One region of the Thalassolituus sp. UBA3500 genome, then DNA from elsewhere that is predicted to be linked to it. Evidence: riboswitches for the same ligand, from Rfam matches in the RefSeq annotation. Region 1 holds a riboswitch; the other holds the start of a gene.

Region 1 (5,456 bases):
TTTTTGTATATGACTGCCTTCGATCAGTCTCGAATTTCCATAAATTCAAGATCAATAACCGGCATTGAAAATTTGAGAGCTTCGCCCTGCACTTCGCCCTCTTCGTTGAGGACAACGATATCAGGCGCTTCTGCGTTATCAATACCAACCCACAAGGTGTTGTCAGGGCCTGATTTAAGAATGCCGATCTTCTCGTCTTTTAGTACGTCAGGGTTCACAGCCGTAAAACTGGCCACGTCGTCCAGTGGAAAGCTATAAAGAATACTGCGAAGGTTGGTATAACCCTGTTCCAGGTTCAGCTTTATAAAACCTGTATCGTCTACCAGAGCAATACTCATCACATGGTAGTAAGTGTCGTTACTTGTATCTTCATCATCTGAAATATCGTTTAAGTCAGAGAATGTGGTTCCGTTAACTAAGTTAGTCACTGCATAGTCATCAAGGCTTATCCGGTCGAGTGCACCCGAATTATTACTGTAGTCTCCACGACCTGAGACGTACACGTAATCGTCATCAGCGACTAATTTAAACAAGTTATCGGCATTAACAGGAATACCTTTCAGTCCGGTCTCGTTGGTATTAGTGTCGATCTCGTTATCACTTTCGATATCAATGACAGCAACGTAAGACTGTGTCGGTTGGTAGTCGGCGTCCAGGCGCTGCAGACCAACGAATAATTTATCATCCGCGACGACGGCGGCAGACATACGTGGATAGGTTGCGCCCTCTGCGACATAAGCAGCCAGACCAATTTCTCCAAGGACAAAATTCTCTTCATCTGCAGATGGGTCAACAACCAGAATGCTGGATTTTCCGTAGCGGATTACGTACGCCTTATCTTCTGCAACTTGTACAAATTGGTAAGTATTACTTGATGAGCTTTCTGGTTCAGTGAGGCTGTAGGTGTAATCGGCCTGAAGGAATTCAGCAGCGGCGTCATAACGTGTCAGCGTATCAATATTAAATTTACCAATGTGGTAGAGGTATTGCTCGTAAACATCGATGGTATAGTCCGAGGCATCCTTGTTTGCATAGTTTTCAACAATTTCGGTTTCGCCTACGGTGCCGACCGCGATTTCACTACTGGAATAATCAGCGGCTCGCATTTGAGCAATAAAGGTATGCCCACTAACACTGCTGCTGTTGGAAGAGTCGTCACCAAAACAGCCGGTCAACAGGGCTGTAGAGAGCGCAGTTAATGCGAGTTTTTTCATCATGCCACCTCGTTATTGAATTCGTTTACTTTAAAAATTTAAGTGTCCCGAAAGATAAATCTGCCGTCCTGCAACGGGTCGGTTCGAATAATCCCGGAACTGATTATTGGTTAAATTGTTTGCTGCTACTCTGAGACCCCAACGGTTCTGTTCGAGCTGATAAGTCAGATCGAGTGAACGCCGTATGTCGCCTTCGATATTATTGCCTGAGTCCAGATAGAGGTTGCCCGCCAATTCGTAATCCAACGACAGTGAATGCTGTTGGTAAGACGTAGTCAGGCCGAACAGATAGCGGTCGTGATAGATGCCTGGCACTTGTTTTCCTTCAAATGCTCGTACATCGCTGATCAGTTCACTGGTGTAGCTTGCTGCCGATATCGTCGGCTCTAGTGTGATTCCCTTGAGCTTTTCAGTGTGTATCAGCTCAACCTCAACGCCTTGCATGATCGAGTCAGACACATTGATATAACGGCCGATACCGCGACTGTCATAGATGGGCACAATGGTGTCTTTGGTTTTACGGGAAAATACAGACAGAGTGGCTTCTGATTGCTGACTAAACAGACGTACGTCGATGCTCAGGTTATCCGACGTTTCTGCCGAAAGGTCGTCATTACCGAGCATTAAACCTCTGTCACCATAACGCTCATACAGGCTGGGTATACGAACGCTTCGGCGGGCGCTGAGCGCAGTTTCGCTGAACAACGACACATGAGTAAATGACGCGCTGGCACCGGTGAAACTGTCTTTACTCTCAGTGCGTGCCGCGTCATCGGCATGAGTTCGTTCATTACTTGTGCGGTAACCACGGTGATAGATACTTGCACTGGTCTTCCATGGCGGGCTGATTCGGTAGTCAGCACCTGCAGTCAGATTGATGACCTGCTGCTTTGCGCTCTGATCACAACTGCCTTGCGGAGTTGTGCAATCGCGGCTGTCGGTATCATTTACATAGCGGCTTTGATACTCATCAAATTCGGCCCGGATGCCACTTCTGAGTACCAGTTTGCCTGAGTGCAATTGTGGTGATGTCGCGATTTCGGCATGGCGGAGTCGGTAGCGGTTATCGTCTTCACCCAAGCCTATATTACTCTCTGGATCACGATAGCTTTCGTTTTTGCGTGACACTGCAAATGACCAGGGTAGATGAAATCCTTCAGAGGCTGAGGCGTTCGAGTTAGACGTCGTAAATCGAATTTCCCGGGTGCTGTAGTGGGCTTTATTTTCTGGTGAATTCCGAAAATAATCCGGGATGTTTTTACGCTGATGCTGCCAGCTCAGCTGGCTGACGACGGTGCCTGTTGTCGCTGCAAGTTGCGCGGTATGGCGGAAGAACTCCGCATTGTTCAGCGCTTCTTCTGAATTGCGTGCATCGCCATTCCAAGGCGCTGGGACTGGGTAATCAAAGCTATTTTCGCTGTATTCGCTACCCGCGTATACCGAAAGATAATTATTGATATTGCCGCGTGCTGAAGCACTCTTATAACCATGATTACCTACGGCGGCCGCCAGTTGATTCTGATACTCCTGCTCACGGGTAATAATATTAACAGTGCCGCCGATTGCGCTGTCGTAGAGGCCACCATGACTGCCGCTGCTGGATATTTCGACCCGTTCAATCATATCAACGGGGATCTGGCTGAGGTCGTAACCGCCACCCTGAGCATCGTTTATGCGGATACCATTGACGAGCACGGTGGTTTGACGGCCGCTGGCGCCGCGAACAGAGAGCAATACCGGATCACCGAGCCCACCGCTGTGCTGCACTTGCATACCGGTCAGGCTTTTGAGGTAATTTTGCAGACTGCCATAACGTGACTGCAGTTCCTCTCCATCAATACTTGTCAGTCCAGCGGTGGTCACCCGCTGAGCTGTTTCGACGACCGTTGGCAGGGTGAGTGCGTCGGGCACAGTTTCACCGTTTGCCAAAGCAATTGCTGGGCTGAGAGCAGAGATCAGAAACGCAGTTCGGAATGTAAAAGTCACAACAACATCCGCAGATGCTGCAGCTGGGATCAGCCAATGGAGGCGCGTAGCGGATTGTCGCCACGCGTTTACCACCGACCTGTCGCCCACCGCAACATCGGTTAATCTTCACAGGCCGGTATCCGGGCTGACGACTGAAACCCTGACATTCTGAGGGCTTCCGGTGTTGATGCCTTCCCATGCATAGCACAGTGGCGTTGTATCAATACCTGGTCGATCACCGTTGCGGGGGCAGCGCTGGGTTTGTTGTTACACGCACCAGTCTTCCCGTTTAACCTCTGTCTTGCCGACAGAGGCACCTGAATTGCAGGGGAGAGTACTCGTGGGAGTGAGTTGGGTCAAGTTGGACGCTGTTAAGTCATCCGTTCTTTTCGGCGGGAAGGCAGAGAACGAAGCAGGCGCCACCCAGGGCGCTGCGCTGATACCTCAGGCGTCCCTGGTGGTGTGATGTAACGATGAAGTACGACACCGACAGCCCGAGCCCGGTACCGTCGCCGACTTCTTTGGTGGTGTAGAAGGGTTCGAAAATATGAGGTGCAATATCTGCCGGAATGCCGGGGCCGTTATCTTCAATTTCGAGACAGGTCATATTGCTCTGGCGGCTTGCTTTGATTCTTACCTTAGGGTGCCAGCCTTCGCCGCCATCGTGTTCTTCCAGGGCTTGTTGAGCATTGCGCAGCAGGTTCAGTAATACCTGTTCAATCTCACTCGGCACACAGTGAATCTGGGCATCGCCTGCGGCTTTATCGATGTCCAGATCGATATGTTTCAACGAAAGATCGTTGTGGGCAATATTCAGGGTCGTATTAATGAGCTCGGTGATGCCGATGTCGCGCTTTTGCAGATGGTCGTTGCGCGAAAACTGCAGCATATTCGCGACGATTCGTGCAGCACGCTCACCGGCACTCTGGATGTGATCAAAAAACTGGTCAATTCCTCTGCCCGTGAGGTATTCGTTCAGCAGATCCATACTTAAGCCAAGCTCGTCTGCAAGGCGTTGATTGGCCGCGAGATTGGGGTCCAGCCGCCGACGTGTGTTCTGTAAGTTCTGGAGAATAGCGCCCAGAGGATTGTTAATTTCATGGGCCATCCCAGCAGCCAGACCACCGACCGTCATCATTTTCTCGGTCTGCACCATGACTTCCTCCATACGCTGACGCTGGGACACATCGTCGATACGGATGACCAGGCGCGCTTGCTGGCCGCTCGGCAATGGGTAAGCAAGTACATCGGTGACCAGTACTTTGTCATTGAAGCGGATCTTTACCCGCTCGGACTTCACCATTTTTGGTGTTTCTCCAGGGGTCGACGGCATCAGGTTGAGCTCGCCTAATTCTGGTATCAGCTGCGTCAGAGGCAAGCCGTTGAGTTGGGAGTATTCCATGTTCAACCAGTCACCCGCCTGCTCATTGCACTGAACGATGCGGTTGCGTGAATCAAGTGCGAACAGAGCGGTCGGCATGGCATTCAGAATACCGTCGAGCAGGGTCTGGGTATTTTTCAGCTGTACTTCGACGCTACGACGGACGGACACTTCTTTCGCCAGATTTTCGTTCATCTGGCGGGTTTCTGTCGACAGACGTGTTGCACGTAGACGGGCATGTTCTGCTTGTTGATGGGCCGTTTTCAGGTGTTGTGTGCGCTGGTTGCGGCGCCAGAAAAGGTCATTCAGGGCTTCAATAAGTGGGTGAAGGTCAGGGTCTCGGAGTTTCAGAGTAATCCGGCCATCGTCATCGCGGGTGTTGGCTTCGCGAATGTCTTCCAGCAAGTGCATGTACGGCGTTTGCTGCCATTGGCGGGTCATCAGGTAGAGCATAAATACGAGCATCGCCGATAGCGTGACGATCACCAGGCTGGTGCTCAGGGTGTCCATGTAAAAAAAGCCGGGGAGTGACACATCGTTCCTGACCACCAAATCGAATTCGTCATCGAGAATGGCAAAGCGGTATTCAAAATAATCATCAGGGAAAGGTTGTGCATGGAGGTTGGGGGCTAAGAGCGTCGCGCCTTCGCCCGAATGACTGTGAGCCAGGCGTTCTCCGCGCTGGTTGTACAGTGCCGCTTCCTGAATCTGATAATGCTGTGACATATGATACAGGGTGGTCTGTACGGCTTGCAGCTTACCGGGAGAGGCAGCCATCTGGGCTTCAATAATATGACCCATGGTGCGTGACAGATCAGGCGCCAGATGTTCGCGGCCAATGCGTTCAGCGGCAATAACGTATGCGAGGGTTGCGACAAGGATGATGCCTGAAC
Region 2 (5,456 bases), on a different contig from region 1:
GGCGACTGAGTCGCTTGATGACGTTCGAACGCCGCTGCAATCAAAGACTTTTTACGCTCAAATGCATCATCATCGATGCCAGTTCCACGACCACAAGTCTCCTCGACTGAGCGCCCGAGAATAACTGCCAGCACAGCAGATGCCGCTGAGGTATTACCAATTCCCATCTCGCCGAAGGCAAATACATTGCTGCTTTCCGCAACACGCTGACGCACGACGTCAGCTCCAAGGGTCAACCCTGACTCCGCGGTTTCGCGCGACATCGCTGGGGCTTTAGCGATATTGTCAGTGCCAGCGCCCAAACGCTGATTAATAACCCGCCCACTTTCTATTGCATTAAGAATACCGGCATCCACCACGTACAAAGACATACTGGCAACCTGACAGAAGCAATTCACTGCCGCCCCGCCATCAATAAAATTCTTAACCATCTGCTGAGTGACCGCTGCAGGCGCAATACTAACGCCTTCTTCGGCAATGCCATGATCAGCCGCAAATACGATCATGACAGGTTTATGTAGTCGAATTTTTTCAACGCCGGTGATCGCTGCCAACTGAGCCGCCAATGATTCCAACCGCCCCAGACTTCCTGGGGGTTTGGTTTTCATATCAATGCGTTGCTGGATGACAGCATCCCGAGAGTGGGACACCGGAGAAACCGAAAACATAACACCTGCCATCAACGACTCTGTCGTTGTTTAAGAATAATAAAAAAGAAAAGGCTGCCCAGCGCGGATGTAACAATACCAACGGGCAAAACCTGATCCTGAAGTAAAGAATGGGCCAATACGTCGACCCAGATCATAAAGGTCGCACCGATCAACAGAGACATAAGCAATACCCGGTGCAGCTGACCACCAACGAGCAAACGAACAATATGAGGAATCATAAGCCCGACGAAACCTATGCCACCGACCTCAGCAACCAGAATCGCAGTGATTGCGGAGCACACAAGCAACATACCTAAACGTAATTTATGCACGGGCACACCGAGTGTGGCGGCACTCTCCTCGCCTAGCTGCATTACCACCAGCCAGCGCGAGAATATAAAAAACAGACCACTGCCAAGCGTAACCGCCAGAAATGGCAGCATAAGGTCAGCCCAGTTACTGCCCGAAAAACTCCCCATCAGCCAGAACAACAAGGTCGCTGCGGTTTCGGGCGTCGAGTAATAAATAACGAGACTGGTAAATGCGCTGAGCATAAAAGAAACCGCCACCCCGGAAAGAAGTAGTTTTTCAACCTGAATTGCGGATTTCCCCGCAAGCGTCAGCATCAGAAATACAGATAACGCCCCACCGGCCAAGGCCCCGGTCGTCACGTTTAGCACGACACTCAGCCCCGTTGCGGCAAGCATTCCTGAGAAAGCCGACATCGCTAACACGGCACCTAATGCCGCACCCGATGAAATACCAAAAAGGTAAGGATCAGCGAGCGGGTTGCGTGTCACGGACTGAAGGATGGCGCCAGTGACCGACAGGCCCGCACCGGCCAGTAGTGCCATTAAAATACGCGGTAAACGAATGTCGGTAAGAATTTGTTGTTCAATCAGAGACAGCTGACATTGGTCGGCCCAGGGACAGATGAACATTCCATGCAAAACATTCAGGAACGATAAATCAAACGAACCTTGTGCCGCTGCCCCCATCACAGACAGGCAAAGAACAGAGAACGCCAGTACGACCGCGAATGCGTACGGTATTTTCATTTTCTGAACTCCCTGGAAGGTTGGGCAGCCACGGGCACGCGGGAGGGCATATCGTAAGCGATACGAATACGGCGCTCCTGAGTATGCGTATTCCGGACGATGGCAACGTCCGCAGAGACCCGAAATACATCCTGAATCAGTTCGCGATTAAGTACTTGATCGGGTTTACCATTAGCGACCAACTGACCTTTATTCAGCACCAATAATTGGTCGCAGTATGCACCAGCCATATTCAGGTCGTGAATGGTAAGAAGAACGGTTACGCCCAATGAGCGGACCAGACTGAGTGTCTCAATCTGATGCTGAATATCCAGATGGTTGGTGGGTTCATCCAGGAGAAGTATCTGAGGTTGTTGCACCAGCGCACGGGCAATCAATACTCGCTGCTTTTCGCCGCCCGACAGGGAGCCAAAGTCACGATCAATAAAACGCATCACATCGAGATCTGCGGCAATACGCTCAATCAGCTGGGTGTCGTCTCTGCTGGTAAAGGATAACAATGGCTTGCGAGGCGTCAGGCCGGTGGCAAGTACTTCGCGCACGGAGACCTCAAAAGGCAGCGCAGATTCCTGCAGCACGACGGCAATTTTGCAGGCCCGCTCACGCCTGTTCATCTTATGCACGGGATGCCCGGCAATCATCACCTGACCCGACAGCGAGGCCGGTTGATCGTAGCGGTGGCAGTAAATTGCTCTCAGTAACGACGACTTGCCCGCACCATTAGGCCCAACAATACCGGTTAGGCTGCCGCATTCTACAGTGAACGAAATATCCCGCAGAATAGCGTTAACCCCCAAGGTCAGAGACAAGCGCTCAACATTAATATGCGCCAGATCTGCATCGCCAGGGCCGTGACTGTTGTTTTGAGGCTGATTTACCATCGACATCCGTACATAAGTTCAATATCGGCACGTTAAGGGCAGAATACGGATGATGGACGCACTTCGGGGACGCAGTAGAAACCTGCCCGAACAGAGAGTTCATCATCGAGTAACCCGCTCGATCATAGAAATAGGGTTGCACGTCCGGGAGGCAATCTGGCTGACAGTCGACTGGTTAAAAGCCACTGTTTACAGTTGCGGGCACAGCCCCGGATTTCCACCGGGTTCCCCTCCTGAGACTGACAATCTGAAGACTATCAATCCGGACAGGCGGGGATTATCGCACAGAGGCGTCAGCGTTGCAGTAAACACACGGATACCGGATACTTCACGCCCTATAGATTGTCCCTGATCACACTATTTACGAATTACGGAAACGCCCATGATTGTCGCCAAAGATACGGTTGTTCAGCTTCACTACACTCTTAAAGATGCCGATGGCAAACAGATTGAGTCTACAGCGGGTCACGATCCGATTGTTTACCTGCAAGGGCACAACAACATGATTCCGGGGTTCGAGAAGGCTGTTGAGGGCAAACAGGCCGGAGATAAACTCGAAATCACCGTCACACCTGAGAACGGCTATGGCCATCGCGTAGAGGGCTCGGTTCAGCGTGTGCCGGTAAAGCACCTGCAAGGCTCAAAGAAGTGGAGCAAAGGTATGGTCGCCTCGGTGCATACCGATCAGGGCGAACGTCAGGTCACTATCGTCAAGGTCGGACGCTTTATGGCCGACGTAGACACGAACCACCCGTTTGCCGGAAAAACCTTACATTTCGACGTCGAAATTCTGGACGTTCGTGCAGCGACTGCAGAAGAACTTGATCACGGCCACGCCCACGGTGTTGGCGGCCACCAGCACTGAGCCTGACGCAGATCAGACCTGCCGGGAATAGCCGCCTGAGTGCGGTGGTATTTTAATATTGCTTCGGCTATTCTCGAATGAATCGTTTAAAACACCTGTAGGAGATTAAGGATGAACATCCGTCACCTGTTTACTGCCGCTGCCGCCACTCTGCTGGTTGCGTGTTCTTCTAACGAACCGGCACCTCAAGTTGCTGAATGTGTATTCGCCGATGGCAGCATGCAACCTGCTCCTGCATGGGTGTGCGGTGCACCTGTTGATGGCGTCGACCTGACCGCCGTTGGTTATGCCGACAAGTCTGCGGCTGGCGCAAACTTCATGAAGCAGATGGCAGCCACTGCTGCTCGTGTTGAACTTGCTCAGACGATGCAGGTTGAAGTTCAGAACATGATCAAGCAGTACGCCGAAACCACGGGCACCGCGGACGACGAAACGGTTGATCAGGTTAACTCTGTGACAACAAAACAGATTACCAAGCAGACACTGACTGGCAGCAAGATCTTCCGTCAGATGCCCACGCCGAGCGGCGGCATGGTGGTTCTCGTTGGTCTCGACGCCGACACCGTGAACCAGCTGGCAGAAGAGGCCCTGAAAACCTCGATGAATAACGAGAAAGCGCTGTGGCAGAAATTCCAGTCACAGAAGTCTTTCGACGAAATGCGCGAAGAAATGCTGAACATGAACTGAGTCAGCTCATCGCATGATATCCAGACCGGTACCGGGGCAACTCTGTACCGGTTTTTTGTTTTGAGGGAGCTCCAATGAAACATATTTTCCGCCTCACGCTAATAACCACTGGCCTGGCAGCGTGCACAGCCGCACTATCCGTCATCGCAAACCCGGGGATGAGCGATTACGAGCGCTGGCGCGCGGCAACTCAGCAAGAGTTTCAAAGCTACCTCGACGAGAATGATAAAGCCTTTATCGGGTTTCTGAAGCAGCGCTGGGAGCCAGTCGACACAGAATCAGGCGAAGAAGAAGATAAAGCCCCAAAACCGACAGAGATCCCCGAAGCACCACCAGCAGACACGCCGACCGATGCACCCGATACGACGGCTAAAGAACCTACACCCGTCGTGACCGTTCCAGTGCCAACGCCAACACGATTGCCAGAAAATACAACGCCTGAGACTGCCCCCAGAAAAGTCAGGCCTGCACCTCAGATCACAGGCCCGGCTGCCAATCTTGACTTTTATGGCCACGCTTTACGTCTACCCTACAACAAGGCCATGCCGCGCGCCTTTTCATCAAAGCCGTCATCCGACGCCATTGCCACCGCATGGGAGGCTCTGGCTCGCAGCGACTTCAAACCTGCGCTAGAGCAACTTAAGGCGACGAAAACCTCTCTGTTGCTCAGTGACTGGGCGACTGCCCGGCTCGTATCAGATTACGCTCAGGCCGTTACTCGCAACGCAGACAGCCGCATTATGTTGAGCTGGTTCATGCTCGTAAAACTCGGCTACGATGCCCGCCTCGCCTACAACGACCGCCTGTACCTGCTTATGCCCGCTGACGACGATGTCTATGGCGTTACTTACTTCACACTCGGCGGTGAGCGCTACTATGCCTTGCCACTCAATGGCGATGTCAGAATTGCAGGTAAGGTGTATACCTACGGCAAACAGCACGAAACTGCATCTCGTCCGGTCGCCTTCAAAATGCCAGAACGCTTTAACGGCGAGGGTGCTATCCGCAAAAGAACGCTCAGTTATCAGGAGGGTGACAAGGTCGTCGATATCGTTGTCACATATCCGGTTGAACAGATTAATTATCTGAACTCAATGCCTCAGCTTAATCTGCCACGCTACCCTATTCTGGATCTGCCCGCAGCGACACGAGCAGAGCTCACTATGCAGCTAAAGCCATTACTCCAGGGGCACTCTGAAGAAGTCGCGGTTAACCGCCTGCTTAACTTTGTCCAGAACGCGTTCGAGTATCAGACCGACGAACAGCAATTCAACGCCGAAAACTACCTGTTCCCGCTCGAAACCCTGCATTATTC

Evidence for each region. Region 1 has a riboswitch for cobalamin ahead of B2R29_RS07950 (TonB-dependent receptor). Riboswitches for the same ligand answer to the same signal wherever they lie in the genome.
Region 2: it holds a riboswitch for cobalamin, as region 1 does, so the genes downstream of both, B2R29_RS02405 (ABC transporter ATP-binding protein) here and B2R29_RS07950 (TonB-dependent receptor) in region 1, are expected to answer to the same signal.

What each region holds. Positions count from the first base shown of each region.
Region 1 is NZ_DFQB01000032.1:97,349-102,804, forward strand. Features, by position in the region: gene B2R29_RS07945 (hypothetical protein) at 24-1,217, opposite strand; gene B2R29_RS07950 (TonB-dependent receptor) at 1,245-3,200, opposite strand; cobalamin riboswitch at 3,297-3,518, opposite strand; gene B2R29_RS07955 (two-component system sensor histidine kinase NtrB) at 3,559-5,456, opposite strand, start outside.
Region 2 is NZ_DFQB01000005.1:63,020-68,475, reverse strand. Features, by position in the region: gene cobT (nicotinate-nucleotide--dimethylbenzimidazole phosphoribosyltransferase) at 1-680, opposite strand, end outside; gene B2R29_RS02410 (FecCD family ABC transporter permease) at 680-1,708, opposite strand; gene B2R29_RS02405 (ABC transporter ATP-binding protein) at 1,705-2,589, opposite strand; cobalamin riboswitch at 2,719-2,871, opposite strand; gene B2R29_RS02400 (FKBP-type peptidyl-prolyl cis-trans isomerase) at 2,972-3,454, shown strand; gene B2R29_RS02395 (LPP20 family lipoprotein) at 3,566-4,141, shown strand; gene B2R29_RS02390 (hypothetical protein) at 4,216-5,456, shown strand, end outside.